DNA from 2 places in the Shewanella sp. SR1 genome. Region 1 is predicted to be linked to the other one. Evidence: riboswitches for the same ligand, from Rfam matches in the RefSeq annotation. Region 1 holds a riboswitch; the other holds the start of a gene.

Region 1 (11,973 bases):
CGGGTTTGTCATTTGTCTTCAAGTCCCTTGAATAGAGCCCATATTGTCTAATTCAGGCTTTTTATTTTGTCCTTAGTCGCTCTAGGGATTTACATTATGTAGCCTCTAGGTTAGGCAAATGTAAAACTCTTATATAAGCATGTGGTTACATGATGCAGCGCACATTTTACCCTTGAGTATGTTGATAAAGTTGGGGGGCTTAGCATGGGTTTGCTTATTCGTTCATCCTTAGCTAAGTTATATCGAGTCGTGCTATTTACTTTTGGTTGCGAGATGGAAGTCACCCTGACAAGAATTTCCACTGACAATCGCCATTGGAGGATACTATTGTGAGCAAAAAACTATTAAGTGCGCTTTTCGGGGCTAGTCTCGCAGCGTTAGCGCTGTCGCCAACCGCATTTGCTGCAGATCAAAAATTGTCTGATTTCCACGCTGAGTCGGGTGGATGTGAAAGCTGTCATAAAGATGGTACACCTTCTGCGGATGGTGCCTTTGAATTTGAACAGTGCCAAAGCTGTCACGGTTCTCTTGCTGAGATGGACGCTGTGCATAAACCACATGACGGCAATTTAGTCTGTGCAGATTGTCATGCGGTGCATGATATGAATGTAGGTGAAAAACCTACCTGTGAAAGCTGCCATGATGATGGCCGTACACCAGCGACTATTCTGAAAAAATAATCAAAAAATATTAGAAACGTTGGCGTAAGCCTTCAAGTCTAAACAAATAACGCCAGCAAATGCTGGCGTTATTTTTATCCGTAAACGAATCAATTACTCGTCTTTTGGTTGACCTTGGATGATCTTCTTGCCAGAGAACATGGCTGAAATAATCCCAGGTTGACGTTTAACTTCGGTATAAACCACTGCGAATACATGCAGTAAAATCAGTAGCAAAAGTAGATATACCGCATAAACGTGAACTTCACCGGCAAGTCCCTTCAGCGGTTTAAGCGCATCTGCTTTTTCGGTATTTACCCCAGTGGCATCATAGGGTTTTAAGCTTGCAGGGTCGACATTGGTATCGGCCAGATAGCTTTGTACTGCACTACCTAACGGCGGGTAGTAAATATCTGTTCCTGCGCGTAAAAGCCCAGTTACCATGATAGTGACTAACAGCAGCATAATGCCGAGGACAGCAAATTTACCTTTAGGATTATGGCCTAAATACTGCGGATTTTTACCCGCGGCCAGTTCTGACTTGTAGGCCATTAACTCATTTTTGCTATTGGCATTGGGAAACATATGGCTGAAACGCGCATATTTGTTACCGACAAAACCCCACACAAGGCGAATGATAAGGTTGATTGCAAACGCATATCCTATCCACACGTGTAAAGTTTTTAAGCCAATTTTGCCGGTTAACTCAGTGATGCCTAACTCAGTGCGATACATCATGATGCCACCCACTAAGATGAGTGCGAGCACGAGAATGACATTTATCCAATGGAATAATCGAGTCGGTTTGTCCCACACAGGGTAGGATTTGACTTCAAGCGCGGTGGGTTTACTGCTGGACATGGAATTTCCTTATTTTTTGTGTTGATATGATCTTACGCTTTTATCTAAAAATTTCAGTAATTTTTTTCAGTTTCAATTAAGACTTCTGATTGATAGTGGATTCAACGAAAGTGTTAGAAGTTTTTGATTTGCGTACGGTAAATATTTTTCACGTAAGTCTTTTTAATCTGTTTTATCTAATGCTAATATCGTCACCACGATAGACTTGGAAGTCTATTGAACGGATGTTGAAGTTGTATTGAGAGGATCTTAGGTTCTCAAAGTGAATAATCGTTAATCAGACAGGGAGTGAGCAGGATGTTCAAAATATTACATTGGATTGTAGTGTCACGATCGCAAGTATTAATGGAACTGCTAGCAGGACGTTGGCCACAGGAGTTTCTCGTTAAGTTGACTCAAGTCAGCCCAGATGAGATGTGTGAACAAATCAAGGATAATCATGCCTCAATGGTAGTGATTGATTTAGCGACTGTTGATCTTCAAAAAGCCCATCAATTTCAGCGTTTACTTGCCCGTGAACAACCAAGTGTACGAGTCGTCTATTTACAATTCCCTAAACAAGTGGATGCGCGCTTTTTAATGCAAGCTGCCACGACCGCAGGGGTGTTTTATCTCGATGCGGGTTTAACTGAGATTAGCCTAGGATTCTCGAATATTTTACGAGGCCATAGGGTGATCCCAATTCAACTCGTCAATGGGGTGAACGATGACTTTGGTTTGTTCGAAGATACTGAACCGCTGACAATTCGTGAGCGAGAAGTATTACAAGCTCTCTTAACGGGTAGTACTAACTTAGATATTGCCAATCAGTTGTTTGTCAGTGAAAGCACGATAAAAACCCATTTGTACCGAGTATTCCGTAAGATAGGTGTGTCGAGCCGTGGTCAAGCGATCGCGTGGGCGCAGACCTATTTGCACGATGTGGTGGTTTAAGTCTGTATTAGCACTGATAGAAGACACTAATTTGGCAAGGGAATACTGATCTAGACATAGATGTGTGCGTTTAGAGATTAGTACCTAAGTTAAGTGTTATCTCAGAAATGATAAAAGGGGCTTTTGCCCCTTTTGTTTTTCTTAAAACCTGTCTAATCAAAACGTTAAACTAACGTCCTAACCAAGCCGCGAGTTTAGTCTTGTCGCTAATCGCTAGGGCGACAGTGTCCTTAGGCGCGGCAGTTATCATCAATTCACCCGTCATCAATTCATCCCGTCTAAACCAATGTAGAGTCAAGGATTCACCCAGCGGATATTGCTGTAGCTGCGACTCAAATTGCGCGCTGACTTGCAAGTTATCGGCGGCGATTAAGATATCCCCCGCACTTAATCCCGCAAGGTGGGCAGGGCTGCCTTGGGTAACAGTCACCACTTTCAATCCCATCGGCGCCGCTTGAGTTTTCGCGCCAAAGGCAATGTCATAACCTTTCGCTTGCCCGCCGCCCACATCCTGCGGACCTTGGCTGGCTCGAAGGTTAAACTCGACGCCAAATTCGGCAAGTAGCGGAGCCAGTGGAATATCGTCGGTGTTCTCTAAGTAGGCAAACAAATCGTGGCAATCACGGACTAGGAGTCGCTCGACAATCGCTTGGTGACAGCCGTCAGTCGTGCCTTTGTCTTGCAGAGCATATTCCTGCCATAAAATCTGCATAACATGGTCGAGATTGTATTTGCCTTGGGTTTCACTGCGCAGGGTTAAATCTAAGTACAGCGCAAACAGCGCGCCTTTGGTGTAATAACTGATGATGGCGTTTTGCGCGTTTTCATCCTGCTTATAGAACTTAGTCCATGCATTAAAGCTGGAGTCCTTAACACTTTGTTTAAAGCGTCCTTGGCTGCGATAGACGCGGGTGAAGGTCTCACTCAGCATATCTAAATAGCTTTGTTCATCTACCAGTCCGGCGCGATAGGTAAGGAAGTCATCATAATAAGAGGTGATACCTTCATAGGCCCATAGCTGCGGCGTATAGATTTCAGCCTCAAGTTTATAGGGTAAAAAGCACTCCGGCTTAATCCGCTTCACGTTCCAGCTGTGGAAATACTCGTGGCTGCACAGGGATAAATAAGTGCGATAGTCGTTATTAATTGGCGCATTGAGGGACAGCGGTAAGTCCTTGCGAGAGCACATTAATGCGGTAGAAGCTCTGTGCTCTAACCCGCCAAAGCCATTGTCTAATACTGTGGTCATAAACAAATAACGTTTAAACGGCGCAGGCGTACCAAATAGGTTGATTTGATATTCGCAAATGGCTTTCAAGTCTTGGCAGAGCCTTGGCATGCAAGCGCGGTGGCGGCCATTGAGGACGATATCGTGTTGGACGCCGCAGGCATTGAAACTGGCTAAGGTAAATAAGCCCATTTCCACTGGATGATCGATAAGCTCGTCATAGCTTGTGGCACTAAATTGGCCGAAGGCAAAGTCGTCACCACTGATGCGGGTCATACTCGTAGCAACGTGCCAGTCACCTAATGTTGGCTCTGAGGGCGGTAACATAGTGACGGTGTGGGTTTGTTGTTCAAAACCGTGGGCGGATAAAAACACGCTACTGCCGTTAAAGAAGCCGTGGGTTGTGTCCAAATGCGCAGTGCGCACCGACAGATCCCAAGCATACACTTGATAAGTCAAAATGATTTCGCTGCTATTATTGTCAACCGACCAAGTTTGCTTATCTAGCTGGATTAGCTTGAGCGTTTGGCCATTAGCATCATGTGCCTTGAGTTCAATGATGTTTTTGGTAAAGTCACGCACCATGTAACTGCCAGGCAGCCAAGCGGGTAGGCTAAAGACCTGCACAGGCTTGGGCTGGGATAATGTCATCGTGACTGCGAATAAATGGGCTTTCGGATCGACGGGGATTATCTGGTAATGGATCATATTTATCCTGCAAAACCTGAGTGTTTTAATGGTGGCCATGCTGCCAAAAATGCCTGCAACTGGCAAATGAAAAGCAAAATATCTACAGACACAAAGTATTGAATTGTCAATATACCCAAGCAACCTGAAGATACGAGTTCAGAGCGCCTAGGGTGCTTCAATTCAAGGCGCATCAATGACAGAATGTCGGCCACCTTTTGAATTGATGCAACACGGGAGTGGAGTGCCCTAGACGCTCCGTCCCGGCGGGTTTTAACGCACTTTATGCTTTGTTGGTTATTTTTAACTTAGCCCACTAGGTCCGCAAATAACCGCCTTGCCTAAAGTGCGTTAAACTCCAGCTGAATCATGCATCTTCAAGTTGTTTGGGTATATACTATGCCAACTAACCCAAGGAGGACGCCCCATGGCCGAAGAAACGATTTTCAGCAAAATTATTCGTCGCGAAATTCCCGCGGATATTCTGTATCAAGATGAACTTGTGACTGCCTTTAGAGACATTTCCCCTAAGGCGCCAACCCATATTTTGATTGTGCCGAATCATTTGATCCCAACGGCGAACGACATGAAAGCCTCTGATGAGCCAGTGCTTGGCCGTATGATGACGGTTGCGGCTAAATTGGCGGCGGAAGCGGGTATCGCTAAAGATGGCTACCGACTGATCATGAACTGCAATCAACACGGTGGACAAGAAGTCTATCACATTCATTTCCACCTTGTGGGCGGTGAGCCTCTGGGGCCCATGTTGAGCCAAGGCAAATGAAGGTAAATTCGGATTTTTTCCCGCTGACCCAAATGGCGCAGCGGTTTGTGGATCAACTCGCTCAGTGTCGCCGTCTCGGTTTAACGGTACTGGAGGCGAGCGAGCACCATGTGTTGATTGAGTTGCCCTACAGCACTGAATTAATTGGTTATCCCGATACGGGCGTTATCCACGGCGGAGTCATTACCACTTTAATGGATACCGCCTGTGGCAGTGCTGTGGTTAGCGCGATATTCCATAAATTCAAATTGTTAGAAATCTCACCTACGCTCGATTTGCGGGTGGATTATATGAAGCCCGCTCAGCCCCATAAGCCTGTGTTTGGGTTTGCGGAATGCTACAAATTGTCTTCCAATATTGCCTTTACCCGCGCGATTGCTTATCAAGACAGCATAGATGATCCTATTGCCCATGCTGTTGGTTCCTTTATGCGGATCAGCCCAGAAATGGTGGGTGATGCCTTTAGACAAGCGCTGATGGGTGAAGCCGAGCCTGAGATAGGAGACACTGATGAGCGCAAATAATTCGGAACTTGGTACAGCCAGTGCCACTCAACACGCCCAAGTAAAAGCGCCTATCGATGTGCAAGGCATTGTTAAGCGCGCGACTGAGCTTAACGATTTTGGTCATTTACTTGAGCACGTCCCCTATGCCAAATTTATTGGTATGAAGGTTGAGCGTTTTGGTGATGAACTGATTTTTAAATTGCCTGCTAAGGACGACAATATCGGTAATCCTGTGTTGCCCGCCATTCATGGCGGCGTCATTGCAGGTTTTATGGAGATGTCGGCGATAGTGCAGTTAATGGTCTTTATGCAAACAGCCAAAGTGCCTAAAGTGGTCGATTTTTCAATCGACTATTTACGTGCAGGACTGCATAAAGATAGCTTTGCTGAATGTCGTATTACCCGTCAGGGGCGAAGAGTGGCCAACGTGAATATCGATTGTTGGCAAACCAATCGAAAGCAGCTCATCGCTACGGCACGGGCGCACTTTCTGATTGATTAACTCGTTTTATTGAGCAGATGTTTGAGTGATGATTAAGTCTGTCTTGTTAAGCATAAGTTCAGCACAGTTCGATTAGCTTGTCGTTTAATGGGAAATGATGCGCGCTGGCCGCGCATTTTGTCGCGTGACTGGGAGAAAGAGATGAAACAAATTTATACAGGACTATTACTGGCCGCGGCGCTGACCTTAGGTGCTTGTGCCTCACATACCGCAGGTATTTCAGTGAGTTCGCTCGGTGAAACCCGCGTCGATAATTCCAGCTTTGCCCGAGATATTGGAGTTGAAAGTGTGGATGCACGCCGAGTCGGCGATTTAGTGCAGGGCTCTGCGCTGATTGTCAGCAAATCGTCTACCGATATGCGTGTGCAGTATAAATTCACTTGGTACGACGCCAGCGGTTTTACTATCGAAGATGAAGCGACAAGCTGGAAATCGGTCAAGTTGCATGGCAAGCAACAATTGCAAGTCGCCGCCGTGGCGCCCAATGCCCAAGCGGTTAAATTTGATGTGTACGTGCGCGAAACCTTTTCGAATTAAGTCTGAGTTCGCCTTTGTTTAGTTTATAAATTATTTTTGATATAAAACGATTGCTATAATGGCTTACTTTTTCAGGAGTAAGCCATTTTTATCCGTCTTGATTAATTTGCCAACAACCTTTTCTCATTTTTTACCTTTGTTCATTCAGCCTTGTCATGTTGAAATTTGCGATTAATTACTCATTGTTGAGTAAAAAAACTTACAGCAGGACAAGAACCGGACTTTAGTCCTAAATGTATCCTTTGATTGAGCACTAGTATCGGAGTATTCAATTTTGAGGATATAAAAATGACCGCTCATATAAATGCTCAACCTACCGATTTTGCTGAAACAGTGATTATGCCGGGCGATCCGCTGCGTGCTAAATATATCGCTGAAACTTATCTCACCGATGCAATAGAGGTGACTAATGTTCGCAATATGCTTGGTTATACGGGTTTTTACCAAGGACAACGCATTTCTGTCATGGGTCACGGGATGGGTATTTCATCTATGGTGCTCTATGGACATGAGTTAATAAATTATTTTGGCGTTAAACGCATTATTCGTATTGGCAGTTTAGGTGCAACACAAAGACATGTACAAATGCGAGATGTTATTTTAGCTCAATCAGCTGGCACAGATTCTCCTACTAACAGCAAGCGTAGCAGTGGCTACCAGATGGCGACGTCTGCAACTTTTTCCTTATTACATAAAGCTTATACAAAAGCGAATGAGAAAGGCATTAGTGTAAAAGTTGGCAATATCTTTAGTGGTGATCTTTATTACGATCCTGATGAAGATATGATCCCAGCACTTGAACGTTTTGGGGTATTAGGTATTGATATGGAAGTGGCGGGGCTTTATGGATTATCACATCAGCAAGGTATTGAATCATTAGCTATTTTAACTGTCTCTGATCACTGCTTAACGGGTGAGGAAACAACAGCAGAAGAGCGTCAATTATCCTTTAATAATATGATCGAGCTAGCGTTAGAAACTGCCCTTAATTAGTTTTAAGGTCACCCTTTGAACCCTTAGCATTTCACTGATGGAATGAAATAATGAATAATAAAATCACTTTAACTGCTATCAGTTTCCTCGCCAATTTTATTATGGCCGGTTTTGCGACCCAATTCGGGATGTTGATTGAACCAATAGCTGAGAAATTTACTGCAAATGTTAATGAAGTTGCGTCAATATTCTCGTTGCTAAATGGTGGCGCTTTAGCGGGAACGATTGCAGCATTTTTCTTTATTGAAAAAATGGGCATAAAAAGAATTACTTTAATAAGTTACAGTCTGGTTGCTTTGTCTGCGCTTGCTTTACATCTAACAAGTTCCCTACAAGTTGTGTTGGTGGCCATGACCTTGATTGGTTTTTGTGGCGGTATCGGTCTATGTATTGCTGGCACGATTGTGGTGTCTGTGTGGCAAGAGAAATTACAAAGTACAATGTTAGTGGTGCAGGATGCGACTTTTAATATTGCAGGTGTTATTTTTCCATTGATAACAACTTATGCATTAACAAGCTCATTATCATGGAGTTACAGTTATTTAGCTGTAGGTTTGGTCGCGTTAGGTACCGTCATTATTACATTATTCACTAATTTTTCTATATGTGAGCAGTCTTCTTCAACAGAAGAGAAGCAACAATCTGAGTGGAATCTTGGAATTATTAGCGGGGGTATTGGATTATTTTTAGGGATGCTCGCATTATATACATTTTTAACTTGGGCACCTTTATTTGTAAAACAAAAATTTGATATTCCGTTTGAAGAGGCGGGTAATATTATTACTCAATATTGGTCCGCTGCGCTAATTGGTGCCCTAATTTCGACTGTGATCGTGACTCGTGTAAAAATTCACCATTTTTTAGTCTGCATTATTGCTTTAGCTATGATTATCACTGCTGCGATTGTAAGTACCGATAATCTTAATTGGATAGCCTATTTAACCTATGGTTATGGTTTTGCATGTGCTGCTCTTTATAATGCGTTTATTGCTTATGGAGTGTCTTTTGTAAAAAAAGCCAGTAGTAAAAATGTGTCATATATTCTTATCAGTGGAAGTGCTGGGGCGATGTTTAGTCCAGCGATCAGTTCTTTCTTTGAGCGTATAATTGGATTACAAACAGTGATGTATGTTATTCCTCTACTTTATGCGGCGATATTTATTCTATTGATGGTTTCAAGTCGGATGAAACCAGCGATGGCACCAAACTCGCTTTCTGCAAGTTAATTTGCGGATGAATCAATGCTACACTCGGCTATTAAATTAAGCCGAGTGTGGATTATATCTTAAATTTTTATATGCCAGCTTCGACGAATTTCTTTAGCGCGTTGAGATCACAAATTTGAATACCATCTTTTTTCCGTTCAATTAAGCCTCGTTCCTCCAGATTTTGTAGTGCTCGTCGGTAGACTCTGTCGGTAGTACCAAATCGTTCAGCCTCTAAATAGCGTTTACTAAAGCCATCTACGGGTAAGTCATTTAAATATTCATGGTAAATATCAAATGCCACGTTATAACTGATTGGATATAGCAGTCGCCTAGTAAAAATATCGACAGTATCTTGGTAGTCAATCGCAATTGCACTGGCGAAAAACAGCGCGAGTTGAGGGTGCTGACCTAGGGAATGTTGTAGTTTTTCCGCACTAATCATCAGGATTTCTAGGGGTTCATTAGCAATAATATCAAGTTGACAGCTGTATTGAGTAAAAAACTCCATTTCACCAAATAGTTGTGAATCACAATCAATAGTACCTAATTGAAAACATCGACCATTCCTCGCGGTATGGCCGAGCGAGACTCGTCCTTGCTTCACCAAGACAAGTGATGGCATTGCTTCACCTTGTGTCATGAGATGAGCACCTTTTTTCAGCATTTTTATTTCACTGATACAGCTGAGCACAACCGCTTCAATAAGTGGATAGTCTTGCTCCCATCGCTGGCTATAACGTCCTTTTGATAAAGGTTTTAGCTGCATTGAGTATAATCCTGCTACTGTGTTCGAAATTGCGACCTTCTATAGCATTATCATCATAGGCGGTCAAATTGATGGAAGGAATTTGCTTGTTGCTTTAACCGTAAACTTTATTGCTAGTTCAGTATTAATCGTATTAGGGCTAATTAATAGGATATCAGATAAGAGTGTCCTATTTTCATATCAGTCATGTATACTAGGCGTCGCCAAGGGGTGTTTGCAGCGAATTAATTTACGTTGATTACTGCAAACTGAGATGTCAGCTGACGAACCCTTAGAACCTGATCCGGCTAATACCGGCGTAGGAATGGGCCAATCAACAGCACACTTCTGAATCGCTTATTCGTTGCCGGATCTCAAACTATGTATTTGAGGTCCTATGTTAAACAGTAAAACGCTAAACAGTAACACGTCAAAACGTCATTCCCCGTTTTTAATCGTATCGCCCAGCTTGTTTTTAACCCGAGCGCCGCTGGCATTAGCCATTGCTGCCGCGCTGAGCACTTCTGCATTTGCACAAACCGATGCTATTGATAAACCCGATCCCAGCACTGAGATGGAAGTCATGGTGGTGACGGCGGATTTTCGCAGCTCAAGTTTAGAAAAAATGCCCTCCAGTATTACCGTTATCGACAGTCAAAAAATTCAAGATGAAAGCGCGCAGCACTTTGAAGATCTGCTTAATTCAATCGCCAACTTTAACTGGTCAGGTGGAAGTTCGCGGCCGAAGTATTTTCAAATTCGCGGCGTAGGTGAGCAAGAGCAATACCAAGGTGCACCAAATTCTTCTGTGGGTTACATCATAGATGATATCGATTTATCCGGTATTGGCATGGTGTCGAGCATGTACGATCTACAACAGGTCGAAGTGCTACGTGGACCACAGGGCACACGTTATGGCGCGAATGCCTTAGCGGGACTGATTTATCTGAAAAGTAACGACCCCACTGATGTGTTTGAACATGGTGCAGAAGTCTCGTTAGGTGATGATGATTTACGCACGTTTAGCGGTTTCAGTTCAGGCCCATTAACCGATTCTGGCAAGCTGCTTTATCGCGTTTCACTGCAGCAACATCAACAAAATGGCTACCACGACAACCTCTATTTAGGCCGTGACGATACCAATGGCCGCGATGAGTTCAGCGGCCGCGCTAAGCTGCGCTGGTATGCGACTGACGATTTGCAGTTTGATTTAACTGTGCTGCACGCCGATTTTGATAATGGCTATGATGTGTGGAGTTTAACCAATTCACCGACCCAGACGACATCGGATCAACCGGGTGTCGATAGCCAGCGCACCACAGGTGCAGGCTTTAAAGCGACCTATTCTGGCGCTGAAACCTTTGAGTTGACCTCGTTAACGTCCTTTGCGAATACCGATCACCATTACAGTTACGATGGCGATTGGTCGAACCCAGAGTATTGGGCTTCTAAGCAATGCAGTGATGACGATGGCAATCTGGCGCCGTGCCAATATGATTATTTTTGGGATAAAACGGGCCAACGTAAAACTGTGTCGCAAGAGTTTCGCTTAAGTTCTACCGAGCAGGGCCGAATCTTTGCGGACAGTACTGATTGGTTGCTTGGTGTGTACGGCATGAATCTGAAAGAAGATAACCAATTGTATTCTGAATACAATACTTTGCCGGATGAAGTCTTAGACTCTGAGTATGAAGCGACGAACTATGCCTTGTTTGGTCAGCTCGATACGGATCTGGGCTCAGATTATGCCTTATCTGTGGGCCTACGTTTGGAGCGCCGCAACAGTCATTACTCAGATACGAATAACGATAATTTCGACCCGAGTGAAACCATGTGGGGCGGTCATATTGCAGTGAGTAAAGTGCTGAATGACTCGCACAACGCTTATGTTCGTGTCGCGCGCGGTTACAAGGCGGGCGGTTTCAACATGACTTTACCTGTCGAATTGAACGATAAAAAAGAGTTTAGTACTGAGACGCTTTATAACTATGAAATTGGCCTTAAATCCCATTGGTTAGCTGGGCTTATCGATACTAATTTGGCGCTGTTCTATATGGACAGACAAGATCAACAGGTGGCGGCATCCCAGCAAGACCCTGATAAACCTCAGCGTTTTATCTTGTTCACCGAAAACGCTGGTAGTTCTAATAACTATGGTGCTGAGTTAGATGCGACCTGGTATGCCACGGATAATCTACAAATTTACTCAAGCTTAGGTTGGTTAGAAACAGCCTACGGTGATTACCAGTATCAGGATAAATACGGCACTGAGGTCGATTTAACTGGCCGCGATCTGGCCCATTCACCACACTTAACCTACAGCCTTGCCG
Region 2 (11,973 bases), on a different contig from region 1:
TCATGTTGAGCCTAGTGATCCCTAATAGAGATCAACAAGGACCAGCATCCAAACTGCTTGCCTCTTTGATTTTAAAACAGCATGGAATTGAACCGACAAATAACAATTAATAGCATGATAACCAAACGAGTTCTCAATTCGAGTGAGCAAGACGCTAAGAGCCTAGTGCTGACGCTTGCTTAGTGCTTAGTGCTTAGTGCTTAGTGCTTAGTGCTTAGTGCGAAAGAATAAATGCAGAGGGGTTGCTTGAAAAAAGAGAATGAACAGCAGAATGGGCATAGTTAAGCCTAATCTTACACACTAAAATCAACATAGCGCGCTGGTTGCTGACCCAGGTATTGCGGCTGAATAAATCCTGCTTCCTGCGAAGCATCATCCTCTGCACTTGACTCACTCTGCAGTGACGCACTGCGATTCTCAATCGCACTGATGCTTGAGGGCGACTCGTTTATCTCGTTGGTATCTTTTGCTGCCAGAGTTGGCAGAACAGTAGCGGATTGCGCATTATTAAGCAGCTCGTTTACAGAGGCTAGATTAGAAGGCTGAATATTGACTTGCTGCGTTACGTCAGCACGGACTGAAGGTCCAATACTGGCTTGTGCAACAGCAACATAATAACGACTTGCGGTACTATCTGGTCTTGGAATAAAACGTGTCGCTAAATCAGCAGAAGTTGATGCTTTTCCAAATGCTAAGGTTGCAGTCGGTGGCTCAATGGTTTCCACTGTCGTTGGGGTATTAACTGAGCCGCTGGCACTCGAAGTTCCTGACGGAGTTTCCGAACTAGTATTAGAGCTAGTATCAGTCGTCACTGCGGTTTTGGCCGTCTGCGCTTCAACCCTTTGAATGAGCTTATCGACTGCATCTGATACTGGTGTTGAGACGGCATTTTGGGGCTGAGCAATATTCCCTAACTCGTCAACGTTCCCCGTTACTACGGGTGTGTGTTCTTGCAACGGCGGTAGCGCTTTAATCTGCGCATCGGCGCCCACTAAGGTTTGGGTTGTTTGCAAGTCTACAATCTGTTGTTGCCGCTCTTCAGCAAGCTTCACCTTTGCTTCATTCATTTTTTGCAAAGCTTCAGCGGCAACGCGAATATCCGCAGATGAAGGATCAACCGGAGCCATTGCCGCCGCGTACACTTGCTTCATTTTGTTTATTGTTGCGAGTGGATCGCCTCCGACAGCAGAAACATCGATCTGCACTTCACCATCGGTAGCATAACGTTGGCCATCGGCACCCTTCTCATACTTAAAACTCGGACTCTGAGCATATTGCCCGCCGACTGTAGCATGGGCATGTTCATGGGCTTTAACCTCAGAGTCTCTGGCCTTAAGTGAATCAACCTGTTGTTGCTGTTGCGCCTGCGCTTTTTCTTGGGCTTGCTTTACTTGCTCCTGAGCCTGCTGTGCCTGTGATTGCGCTTGTGATTGTTGTTGCTTTGCTTGTTCCGCTGCCACAGCTTGCTGTTTCTGCGACGCTTCTTCCTGTGCTTGCTTTTCAAGCTGATTATCGTTTTTAGCAAAAACATCGGCTAAGGCTTGCTGACGATCATCTGGGTTAGACGCTATAGCAGGATCTTCTACCTGACTAACTTGAGCCTTAGCGTCACCGAAAACCTGGGTAAATTGTTCCAACACTGTCGGTTGAGCAACTTCATTGCGAGCGGATTGATCTGCTGCTTGTGCAGAGTTTGACTGCTCAACAGTCCCTGCACGCGCAGCTGAACTATTACTACTTATACTTCCAGAATTTCCAGAACTGTTATCTGAAGACGTAGAGGGGTTAACTGCCGCTGCGCCAGTAAAAACAGTTTGTGGCCCAAACACTGCGGCTAAATCAGGCGTTATGGGAGAAACACTGCCCGTACTCGATGGATTAAAAGCGGGAAGCTCTGTGCTACTCGTGCCAATTGATGAACTCGGAGGCGTAAAAATATCAGAGGGAATACTGCTCGTGACACTAAGACTTGGGCTCGTTGTAGAGATGGCATTTGCGCCAAGGCTACTTCCTATAGTTTTCGTGATTGATGAAAATACCAGAGTCGACACAGGTGCGGCAATTTGTCCCCCACGCACACCAGAAATGGATCTTGGTCCCGTTAATAAGCTAAAACTGGCATCGGCATGTAAACTCGCCCGATCTTTTAACCCATTGACTTGAGTAGCATTGGTTTTAGGAAGAGTAACCTGCGGCCTTGATTCAGCAAAAGGACTGGCCTTTAGTGCTTGGCTTGCGCCATTAAACGCTGGTAGTACAGGCGAAGCAGCATCAATGCCAGCGACATTTGAACTTATGGATGTCGCCGTATTTGTCCCGTTGAATAAAGGCGTTGATGATATAGCTGCAGGCGTTGCAGAAAATGTTTGAGCGCTCGATTGCAATGAACTAGCGGCCAAAGAACTCGCATTAAAAGACACATTTGGTGATGAGTGGAGAGATTGAGAAACGTGAGTTGCTAATGAAGCAATAGGCGCGGCTTGAACCGGAGCGGTTGAGGTTCCAGTAAAATGTGGTTCATAGGCACCACTCGCTTCAAATTTTGCAGAGCCTGCAGTGTGAGCGCTGGCTCCTTGATAAGTGCTATTAGCGTGACTCTGGATTAGGCTCTGGCTTTGAGTCTGGCTTAGATTCGAGCTTAGCGTCTTATCATATGTCGAAAATGAAGAGGATGGCGCTCCAACCTTAGGTGATAGCGCCACAACCGACATGATTTTTACACCTTAATATTAATGATCGAACCTATCGTTTCTGAATCTGTTTCAATCACTTCTGTTGAGGCTTCACCTTGTCTTAATGACTCATTTGCTGCCAGTAATGCCGACGTTTTATCGGGCTGGGCAACATCTCTGGCAGGCTCAGCCGGAGTTGCACTTTGCGTCTGTGTAGGTTTAGCCACATCTATCGTTGCTTGAGTGAGCCCAGATTGAGCACTTTGCAAGCCTTGCAGACCGGATGAATAAGCAGATTGGATTTGCATAACGGTATTCCTGCACGCTGTGATTAATGGGTCAATTATTGACCAGTAACGTGCAAAAGTACAGATTTTATCCGCATTCTCAGCATTTATTTACGTCCAGATTTATCCTGTGATCCAATTAGCTTCCCAATCCTTAAATACGGGATTAAAACCCTGCCGTTGCATCTGTTCGATAACTAGCTCGACACTGCGATCATCGCTTATCTCAAATTGATCGAGTTGACTGTCAGGCGCTTGATAGCCGCCCGGTTGTGTCGAACTGCCCGCACTGATTTGAGTAATCCCAAGTGGTAAAAGATTATCCCTCAACTCAGGGCTTTCCCTTGTCGACATGCTGATGTCAAGCTGTTGATTAAAAATTCTAAATGCGCAAATCATTTGCACTAAACCTAGATCCGATAGCATGACTTTTGGGGTGATCCCGCCAGTACAAGGTCGTAACCTTGGTAGCGAAATACTAAAGCGGGTACGCCAATAGCGTCGTTCTAAATAGTCGAGATGATATCCCATCATTAACGCATCTAAACGCCAATCATCCAGCCCCAGTAATACCCCAAGACCAATTTTATCAACGCCCGCCGCCGCAACTCTGTCAGGTGTTGCTAAGCGATAGGTAAAATCCATTTTTTTCCCCCAGGAATGGTGACTAGCATAAGTCTCGGGTTGATAGGTCTCTTGATAAATCATCACAGCATCTAAACCTAGCGCGACTAACTGGCAATAATGGTCCTCACTCATGGGCTGAACCTCCATCGCCACATGGCTAAATTGCTGCTTTACCAGCGGCAACATTTGCTTGAAATAATCGATGCCGACCTTAGTTTCATGCTCACCTGACACCAGTAAAATAGAATCGAAGCCCCTATCTTTGATAATGGCCATTTCGGCCATCAACTCCTGCTCATTCAAGGTCTTGCGTTTGAGTTTGTTACTCATGCTAAAGCCACAGTAATCACACTCATTAGCGCACAGATTCGAGACGTATAGCGGTAAATACATGCCCAGATTCGCGCCAAATCGCTGCCGCGTTAGCGCCGCAGAGTGCTGCGCTATGGTTTCGATATAAGGTTCCGCCGCAGGTGATAGCAAGGCCAGTAAGCTACGTAAATCCCCTGCTGGACTCACCAGCGCCCGCTCAACATCTTGGGCAGTACAAGAATACAAATCGAGTAACAGTTTATCCCGTGGGATGTTGGCAAATTCCGCTACAAAACTCATTGGTTTAAAAATCCCGTCAGAGGACTGGTATGTACCGCGCCCGTTTGTACTCGGCCAAGCCCAGCTTCAAAGGCCCGTCTACCGCATTGCACCGCCTCTTTAAAGCACTCGGCCATCACTATCGGCGACGCGCTGCTGGCGATGGCGGTGTTGACGAGCACCGCATCGGCGCCCAGCTCCATTGCCCGCGCAGCCTGCGAAGGTGCGCCAATGCCGGCATCGATCACCACAGGCACCCGCGCCTGCTCTATGATGATTTTTAAAAAGCTTTCAGTGACTAAACCTTGATTACTGCCAATCGGACTCGCCAGTGGCATAACCGCAGCGCAGCCTACCTCTTCCAAGCGGCGACAAAGCACAGGATCGGCATGCACGTAGGGCATCACGATAAAGCCTTTCTCACAGAGGATTCTAGCCGCCTCTAAGGTTTCTATCGCATCGGGCATTAGGTACTTAGGATCCGGGTGGATTTCGAGCTTAATCCAATGAGTTCCCAGCATTTCACGGGCAAGCTCAGCCGCAAACACCGCTTCCTTGGCGTTTCTCGCCCCCGAAGTGTTAGGCAATAGCCGTACACCCGCTTGGCGTAACGGCGTGAGTAAATCATCAAGCCCCATTTTAAAATCAATTCTTTTCATCGCAACTGTCACTAACTGCGATTTTGAAGCCGTTATCGCCTCAAGCATCACTTGGCTATTGCTGAATTTTCCCGTTCCGGTAAATAACCGTGATTCAAACTCCACATCGGCAATCGTTAACATACTAGCCTCCCGCTACAGCTGAAAAAAGTTCTAATTTATCTTCATGTTGGCAGAGAATCGATTGCCAGCGATTACGCGGAACCACCTCTGCATTCAACACGATAGCGACCGAATCGAGGGCTATATCTTGCGCGAGGATCACAGCCGCGAGTGAAGTCGGTTCCGTTAATGGCTGCGGGACATTATTTATGTGAATTAAAATCATATCAAACCTCCATACTTTATAGTTTGCTGGGCTTATCGGATGATGAACAAACCTCTTTTGGACCACATACGTCACAATGGGGATCCCGCGTTAATGTCGCCGCTGTCCATGAAAGTGATTTAGCGTCGAAGCGCCAAAAACGTCCAAACAAGGCACTTTTAGGTTCATCACAACTATCCATACTCAGCAAGAGTTGCATGGCCATCAAAGATTGCATTGACGCCATCACGCCCACGCTCGGCCCGAGTACGCCTTGGGTACTGCAGCTCTGCGACACTCTCGTCTGTGCGGGGAAAATACAGTGATAACAACCACCAGAGGGGAACCGCATTTGGTCGACCGCGAACAATTGGCCGCTAAATGCCGCGATTGACGCGCTGACTAAAGGTAAAGCCGCTTCGATACAGCTGCGATTAATGGCTTGGCGAGTCGCAAAGTTATCTGTGCAGTCAAGCACTAGCACTTTTTTGCCCTGTTGTTTTGCCAGTAAAATATCAGCAAAATGAAGAACCGATGTCGCAGCATTAAATGCCGTTTCATAGGCAGTAACAGTGCAATGCGGTGCTATGCCATTGAGCTTTTGCTTGGCAACTCGCGCTTTATTGAGCCCAATATCGGCATCGTTGAATAACAATTGTCTTGGCAGATTTGATACTTCAACTTTATCCATGTCGATTAAGGTCAAGCGACCAATACCTGCACAAGCCAGATACTGCGCCGCCAATTGTCCTAAGCCGCCAAGACCGATAATCGCGACACCAGCGTCGGCCAGTTGTAATTGCCCGGCCTCACCGACTTCTGGCAATAAGACTTGCCGAGAATAACGGATGAAATCTGAATCACTGAGTGTACGAGCGCATTGTGTACCGTCGCAAAGAACCTCTGCGTGAGCAAGCGGTGGGTTTTTACTCATGCTTTGCACCCAACCCATGCTTTACAGCCAGTTCTTCAGACAAGCTACATTGCTCCCAAGCTTGGCTCAGCTCTGCAAACGCTGCGACTGGATCCTTAGCTTTCGTTATTGCGCGCACCACAGCAATATTGCCCACCCCCGAGGCTTTCACCTTTGCCAGATTATCTAAATCAATACCGCCAATGGCGACCAAGGGATAATGGTCTTGGAGTAACGCCACATAATGTGTAAGTTTTGCGAGCCCTTGGGGCGCCGAAGGCATTTGCTTCGTCGTAGTTGGGAATATATGTCCAAGCGCTATGTAGGATGGCGAGTATTGGTGCGCCAATAACAGCTCGAAATAACTGTGGCTCGATATGCCTAGCGCGAGTCCCGCTGCTTGAATGGCCGCTAAGTCAGTAACGGCGAGATCTTCTTGGCCTAAATGTACCCCCAAGGCACGGTATTTTATCGCTAACTGCCAGTGATCATTGATAAAAAGCTGTGCATTAAAATGCTTGCCTAAGGCAATGGCCGTTTGAATTTGAGCTTCTAATTCGGAGCCAATTAACTCCGGTTCGCCTGACTCACATCTACTTAGCGCAGACTTGCCTAAATCAGATTCAGCTGGCGCTGCAGTAGTTAACTCGCTGATGTCAGTTTTTATCCGTAACTGCACAGTTTTAACGCCTGCCGCTAATAAACTTTCCAGCATGGTTAAGTCACTCACCACGGGATAAACACCAAGCTCGGCATCGAGCACTTTAAAACCGTGGGATAAAATATTTTGAGGTGGCGTCGAGGCTATTCTTACCTGAGCGGTTGCCTGATCTGTTGCGGATAAAACTGTTGCAACTAAATCACTTCTAACATCAAGATGTCGATTGAGGTGATGACGAATAAAATTGCCATCACACAGATTTATCTTGGCATAGCGGGACAAGTTATTAGGCCAACCCGTACGGGCCAACGGCCCTGGACCTTGCCCTAAACCAATCGCCGCGCTTAAGCCTTGACTCACATAGGCTTTGGCAACCACCACCGCATCTTGCAATACAAAACCCTGCGCTAACACGGCGGCAATGGCCGATGACAAAGTACAGCCACTACCATGGTTATGACGGGTATTAACCCGCTGGCTGGCTAACCAGAAGCGCCCATTTTGATGCAGTTTAGAGCTCGCGCGCACTTGACGACAAACTAGATAATCCTCGGCAAGCTCAAGATCCCAGCCATTACTCTTGTAAGCGATATCATGAGCGTTAGTCTGAGTTTGAGCATGAGTATCAGCAAGAATGTCAGTGCAACCAAAGCTCACATCGCCACCTTTAGCGAGCACACTGCAATCAAGGCTCTGGGATAAAGCCAGTGCCGCGGCAGCGAATTGCGCTTTCGTTGAAACATCACTGTGAGTTAACCGCCCAAGTTCAAGCACATTGGGCGTGATAAGTTCGATTAAACCTTTGAAAGGCTTAAAATCTAAGGCTGATTTGGCCGCACTTTTTATATCCTGACAGTTATCGACTGCTAATGCATCGCCACAACTGGCGACCATCACAGGATCGACAATCACAGGCACAGATGGATAGTGGATTTTAAAACTCGCGATCCAATCTGCCAGCAATGCCACTTGAGTTTGATCTGCCAGTAAGCCGATTTTAATTGCTTTGGGTGGCAAGTCGGAAAGTAGAGTCGTCAGCTGAGCCATTAACATCGCCGCTGATACGGGCTCGACTAAAATGACCGCCACTGAGCTTTGCGCCGTCACTGTGGTGATCACGCTGCAACCGTGACAGCCCAAATCTTGAATTGTCGCCAAGTCCGCCTGAATACCGGCACCGCCGCCACTGTCTGAACCAGCTATGGTCCAAACAAACGCGGGACGCTCGGTATTCATGGGCGCATTATCCCCATGAATACCCAACATAATTAGGCTTCCTCAGCTTCGGCGACAAGCTTGTCTTTCACGTGATAGATCTCGGCGCCCGAAGCAGCAAATTGTGCCGATTTTAGCGCCATTGCCGCTTCCAACTCCTGCGGCGTCTTGACTGTGACTTGCATGGCTTGGTCAGCAGCTTCAACTTGATCCGCCTTCGCTTGTGCCGCCTCTAAGCCAGCGGCATAGGCGCGCACATCTTGGGTGATTTTCATCGAACAAAATTTAGGGCCGCACATAGAGCAAAAATGCGCGACTTTAGCGGATTCCTGCGGTAAAGATTCATCGTGATAAGCACGTGCGGTTTCAGGATCGAGTCCTAAGTTATATTGATCTTCCCAGCGGAATTCAAACCGCGCCTTTGCCAGCGCATTATCACGAATTTGCGCACTCGGATGACCTTTCGCCACATCGGCGGCGTGGGCGGCAATCTTATAAGCAATCAAACCTTGCTTAACATCTTGTTTATTCGGTAATCCTAAGTGTTCTTTTGGTGTGACATAACACAACATAGCGCAGCCGTACCAAGCAATCATGGCCGCGCCTATGCCGGAGGTGAAATGATCATACCCAGGTGCGATATCGGTGATTTGCGGGCCAAGCGTGTAAAACGGTGCTTCATCGCAGTGAGCTAACTGCTTGTCCATGTTTTCTTTAATGAGCTGCATCGGGATATGTCCCGGCCCTTCGATAATGGTTTGTACGTCGTATTCCCACGCGATTTTGACTAGCTCACCTAAGGTTTCAAGCTCTGCAAACTGGGCAGCATCATTGGCGTCGGCAATTGAGCCTGGACGCATACCATCACCTAAAGACAGGGATACATCGTAGGCGACGCAAAGCTCACAGATCTCACGAAAATGGCTGTAGAGGAAATTTTCCTTATGATGGCTCAAGCACCATTTGGCCATGATTGAACCGCCGCGGGAAACGATCCCTGTAACGCGTTTAGCCGTCATCGGCACGTAACGAAGCAGCACACCAGCATGAATAGTAAAGTAATCAACACCTTGCTCAGCTTGTTCAATCAAGGTATCGCGGAACACTTCCCAGGTTAAATCCTCTGCCACGCCGTTCACTTTCTCCAGCGCTTGATAAATCGGCACTGTGCCGATGGGCACTGGCGAGTTGCGGATGATCCACTCGCGGGTCTCGTGGATATAACGCCCCGTGGATAAATCCATTACCGTATCTGCGCCCCAACGGGTTGACCAGACGAGCTTTTCCACTTCTTCCTCGATGGAAGAGGTCACCGCAGAATTACCAATATTGGCGTTCACTTTCACCAGAAAGTTACGCCCTATGATCATAGGTTCGGCTTCGGGATGGTTAATATTCAGCGGAATAATCGCGCGGCCACGGGCAACTTCGGCGCGGACAAATTCGGCGGTAATCGGTTCGCCGACTAAGGCACCAAAAGCTTCGCCCTTGGCTTTACGATTGAGGATTTCATCCTGTACTTCGGCAAGTGCCATGTTCTCGCGGATCGCCACATATTCCATTTCGGGAGTGATAATCCCTTGACGGGCATAGTGTAATTGGCTGACTCGTTTGCCCTGCAGCGCTCTGCGTGGGCGGACAATGGCACTCGAACCCGCCTCAAAACGCAGATGGTCTAAACCGTCGTCAGCGAGTCTTTGTTGGGTAAAATCTGAGGTCGCGCAGGGTAATTGCTCTGTATCGTTGCGGGCTAGGATCCAGTTTTGTCTTAATTTACCAAGGCCTAGACGCACATTGATATCGGCCTCAGGATCGGAATAAGGTCCGGCGCAATCGTACACTCGGATTGGCGGATTTTTCTCCATGATAGGCGCATCATCTGTTCCGCCGACAAGGGTGTCAGTCTGCAGGATTTGCCGCATGCCAACGCGAATATAGGCACTTGAACCTTCGAGATAAATCTTTTGTGAATTAGGATGTTGCAGTGGCGCTAACGTATCGATAAAGGCTTGGGCCTGCGCGCGGGTTTCGCGGCGACTCGGCGCCTTAGGCACGATTGATTGACTAGACTCAGCCGATTTATTAGGGATTGTCGATTCTGGCGCTGTGATTTCTGTCGCATTGGCAGCTACAGCTGGGTTTTGGTTTGAACTGGACATAAGCAATCTCACGTTAAAAAATGGAGTTGCTTGTCTGGAGAATTGAGTTGTTGATAGCTGGACATGGCAATCAACTTTTGTGGCCAACACTGGCTTCAAAAATTGAGTTACCCTGCTCAATAACAATTAAATCTAAACATTAAGGCTTAAAACATTGCTGAGTTAACAGGTGTTCAAGCCGTCTATTTTGGCGATTTAATATGTGTTATTACGCTTGTTTCCTTCGCAGGTTTTAACCTGATCAGGTTCAACGGATCCCGAATAAACGGTCTCAGCCAAGAGGCACTCCGACAAGATGAGTGCGCAGTATAGACAGAAGCGGCAGCAACAAACAAGGAAAAAAGTAATTAAAAATCTTAACTACCAATCCAAAATAAAGATTCATAATTCATTGTTTTTAATTGATTAAATAAAATTAAACTAAAAAATATATAATAAGCATGAAAATAGATCATAAAAGAAAGTCACTATTTATGGGGTTTGAGCATCATTTTATTTAATCGAGATTGAATGGCATCATCAATAGCTTGATTGATTTTTTTGCCACTGCAGTCAAATGGGAAACCTAAATTTTCGGCGTAAGGATTAACTTGAGTGCCGACTTGTACCACGCGATAACAAGTATCCCCTTTACGCACAATACGATTTGGATCTAAGGGTAAATCTAGACTCGTTGTGCCACCGAAATCATCGGCGTTAGGGACAAATAACACTTCCATCTCAGGGCTCATTTCACTCATATTCGATTTCCGGGTGAATTTATCGGCCTGTTCAATGACGAGATCATCGAGCGCTTGCTCGCGCTGACGTTCAAAATATTGCTGGGTGAATAAACTCATGCTTGAGCTTGTCGCTATTGTGCTCTCACCTTCTGCTGCGGGCGAACTCTTAGCGCCAAGCTGCGGCTTTATTTCTGTGGTATCAAGCGTATTAGTTGGTTTTTTTGCCGTCACTTCCGCGGGCTGTACTTCACTTTGGGCACTTGATTGAGATTGGCTCGATTGAGTGATGTCCGGTTTAACCGTATCTGGCTTCACTTTTCCCTGATCTACTTTTTCAGGCATGACCTTTTCAAGTATTGGCAGAGGCTTAACTTGAGTTGCAGGCGTGGGAACAGTTGTAGGCGTAACAGAACTTGTCATCTCAGTCTTATCCACGGCCTTGCTCTCTGTTTCTAGCGCAGCGCTTTCAGCCTTCTCTACCGCGGGAGCATAAATAAAGTAAGCTTTAAGCGCCGTCACTTTAGGGCCCCGACTTTCAGTTTCTGTTAATCCAAAGGGATTTAACTGTGGGCGCCACAAAATGCAGATAAGTAAAAATAAACACGCATGCACTAAGAGCACAAAAAATAGCAGACTTAATCCTTTGAAATACGGCTGACGAGCACGTAAAACTGATCCCGTCTCCAATGCCTGATCACTGGTTTGTATTATCCTAGACAGTTCAAGTTTTGATTCAGACTCAGCAACCAATTTATCTTGATGTTGATCTTGATGTTCAGTATGGATTTCTTGCAGTACCAAATCTCGGGCCTGCTCTTGATATATAGCATGGGTGTCATGCTCAGTGACTAAAAGGCCTGCACCGCGATTGAACGCTGACGGCACGGCAGTAGTGGTAAAAACAGGCGTTTGGGCAGTATCCAGATCACCGAGGTGATGATCAAATGCAATAAAAGTCTCGCCTTCTGGCGATGTGACCGAAAAAAGCAAAGCACTATCAGTATCATCTCCAATCGCTATTGCTGTAGGAGATACTGTCAATAAAGGCGCGGCTTTGGGTTGACGTTGAAAAGGCAAAATCCATCCTTAGGTTTTGTGTAGTCTCAATTGATTTCGATGATGCTTAACGTGGAACAATTGCACTCAAATCCAATATCGAG

What was found. Region 1 has a riboswitch for thiamine pyrophosphate ahead of KV201_RS08970 (TonB-dependent receptor). Riboswitches for the same ligand answer to the same signal wherever they lie in the genome.
Region 2: it holds a riboswitch for thiamine pyrophosphate, as region 1 does, so the genes downstream of both, thiC (phosphomethylpyrimidine synthase ThiC) here and KV201_RS08970 (TonB-dependent receptor) in region 1, are expected to answer to the same signal.

What each region holds. Positions count from the first base shown of each region.
Region 1 is NZ_JAJAEF010000007.1:180,639-192,611, reverse strand. Features, by position in the region: gene KV201_RS09025 (cytochrome c3 family protein) at 330-680, shown strand; gene KV201_RS09020 (cytochrome b/b6 domain-containing protein) at 774-1,520, opposite strand; gene KV201_RS09015 (LuxR C-terminal-related transcriptional regulator) at 1,818-2,453, shown strand; gene KV201_RS09010 (M61 family metallopeptidase) at 2,623-4,389, opposite strand; gene hinT (purine nucleoside phosphoramidase) at 4,796-5,152, shown strand; gene KV201_RS09000 (PaaI family thioesterase) at 5,149-5,676, shown strand; gene KV201_RS08995 (PaaI family thioesterase) at 5,663-6,160, shown strand; gene KV201_RS08990 (YcfL family protein) at 6,302-6,697, shown strand; gene deoD (purine-nucleoside phosphorylase) at 6,986-7,690, shown strand; gene tsgA (MFS transporter TsgA) at 7,741-8,916, shown strand; gene KV201_RS08975 (Crp/Fnr family transcriptional regulator) at 8,984-9,664, opposite strand; TPP riboswitch at 9,861-9,986, shown strand; gene KV201_RS08970 (TonB-dependent receptor) at 10,041-11,973, shown strand, end outside.
Region 2 is NZ_JAJAEF010000025.1:34,937-46,909, reverse strand. Features, by position in the region: gene KV201_RS18490 (LysR family transcriptional regulator) at 1-110, shown strand, start outside; gene KV201_RS18485 (putative metalloprotease CJM1_0395 family protein) at 294-2,711, opposite strand; gene KV201_RS18480 (hypothetical protein) at 2,717-2,980, opposite strand; gene thiH (2-iminoacetate synthase ThiH) at 3,083-4,198, opposite strand; gene KV201_RS18470 (thiazole synthase) at 4,195-4,959, opposite strand; gene thiS (sulfur carrier protein ThiS) at 4,961-5,164, opposite strand; gene KV201_RS18460 (HesA/MoeB/ThiF family protein) at 5,181-6,077, opposite strand; gene thiE (thiamine phosphate synthase) at 6,070-7,983, opposite strand; gene thiC (phosphomethylpyrimidine synthase ThiC) at 7,986-10,091, opposite strand; TPP riboswitch at 10,293-10,391, opposite strand; gene KV201_RS18445 (hypothetical protein) at 10,559-11,890, opposite strand.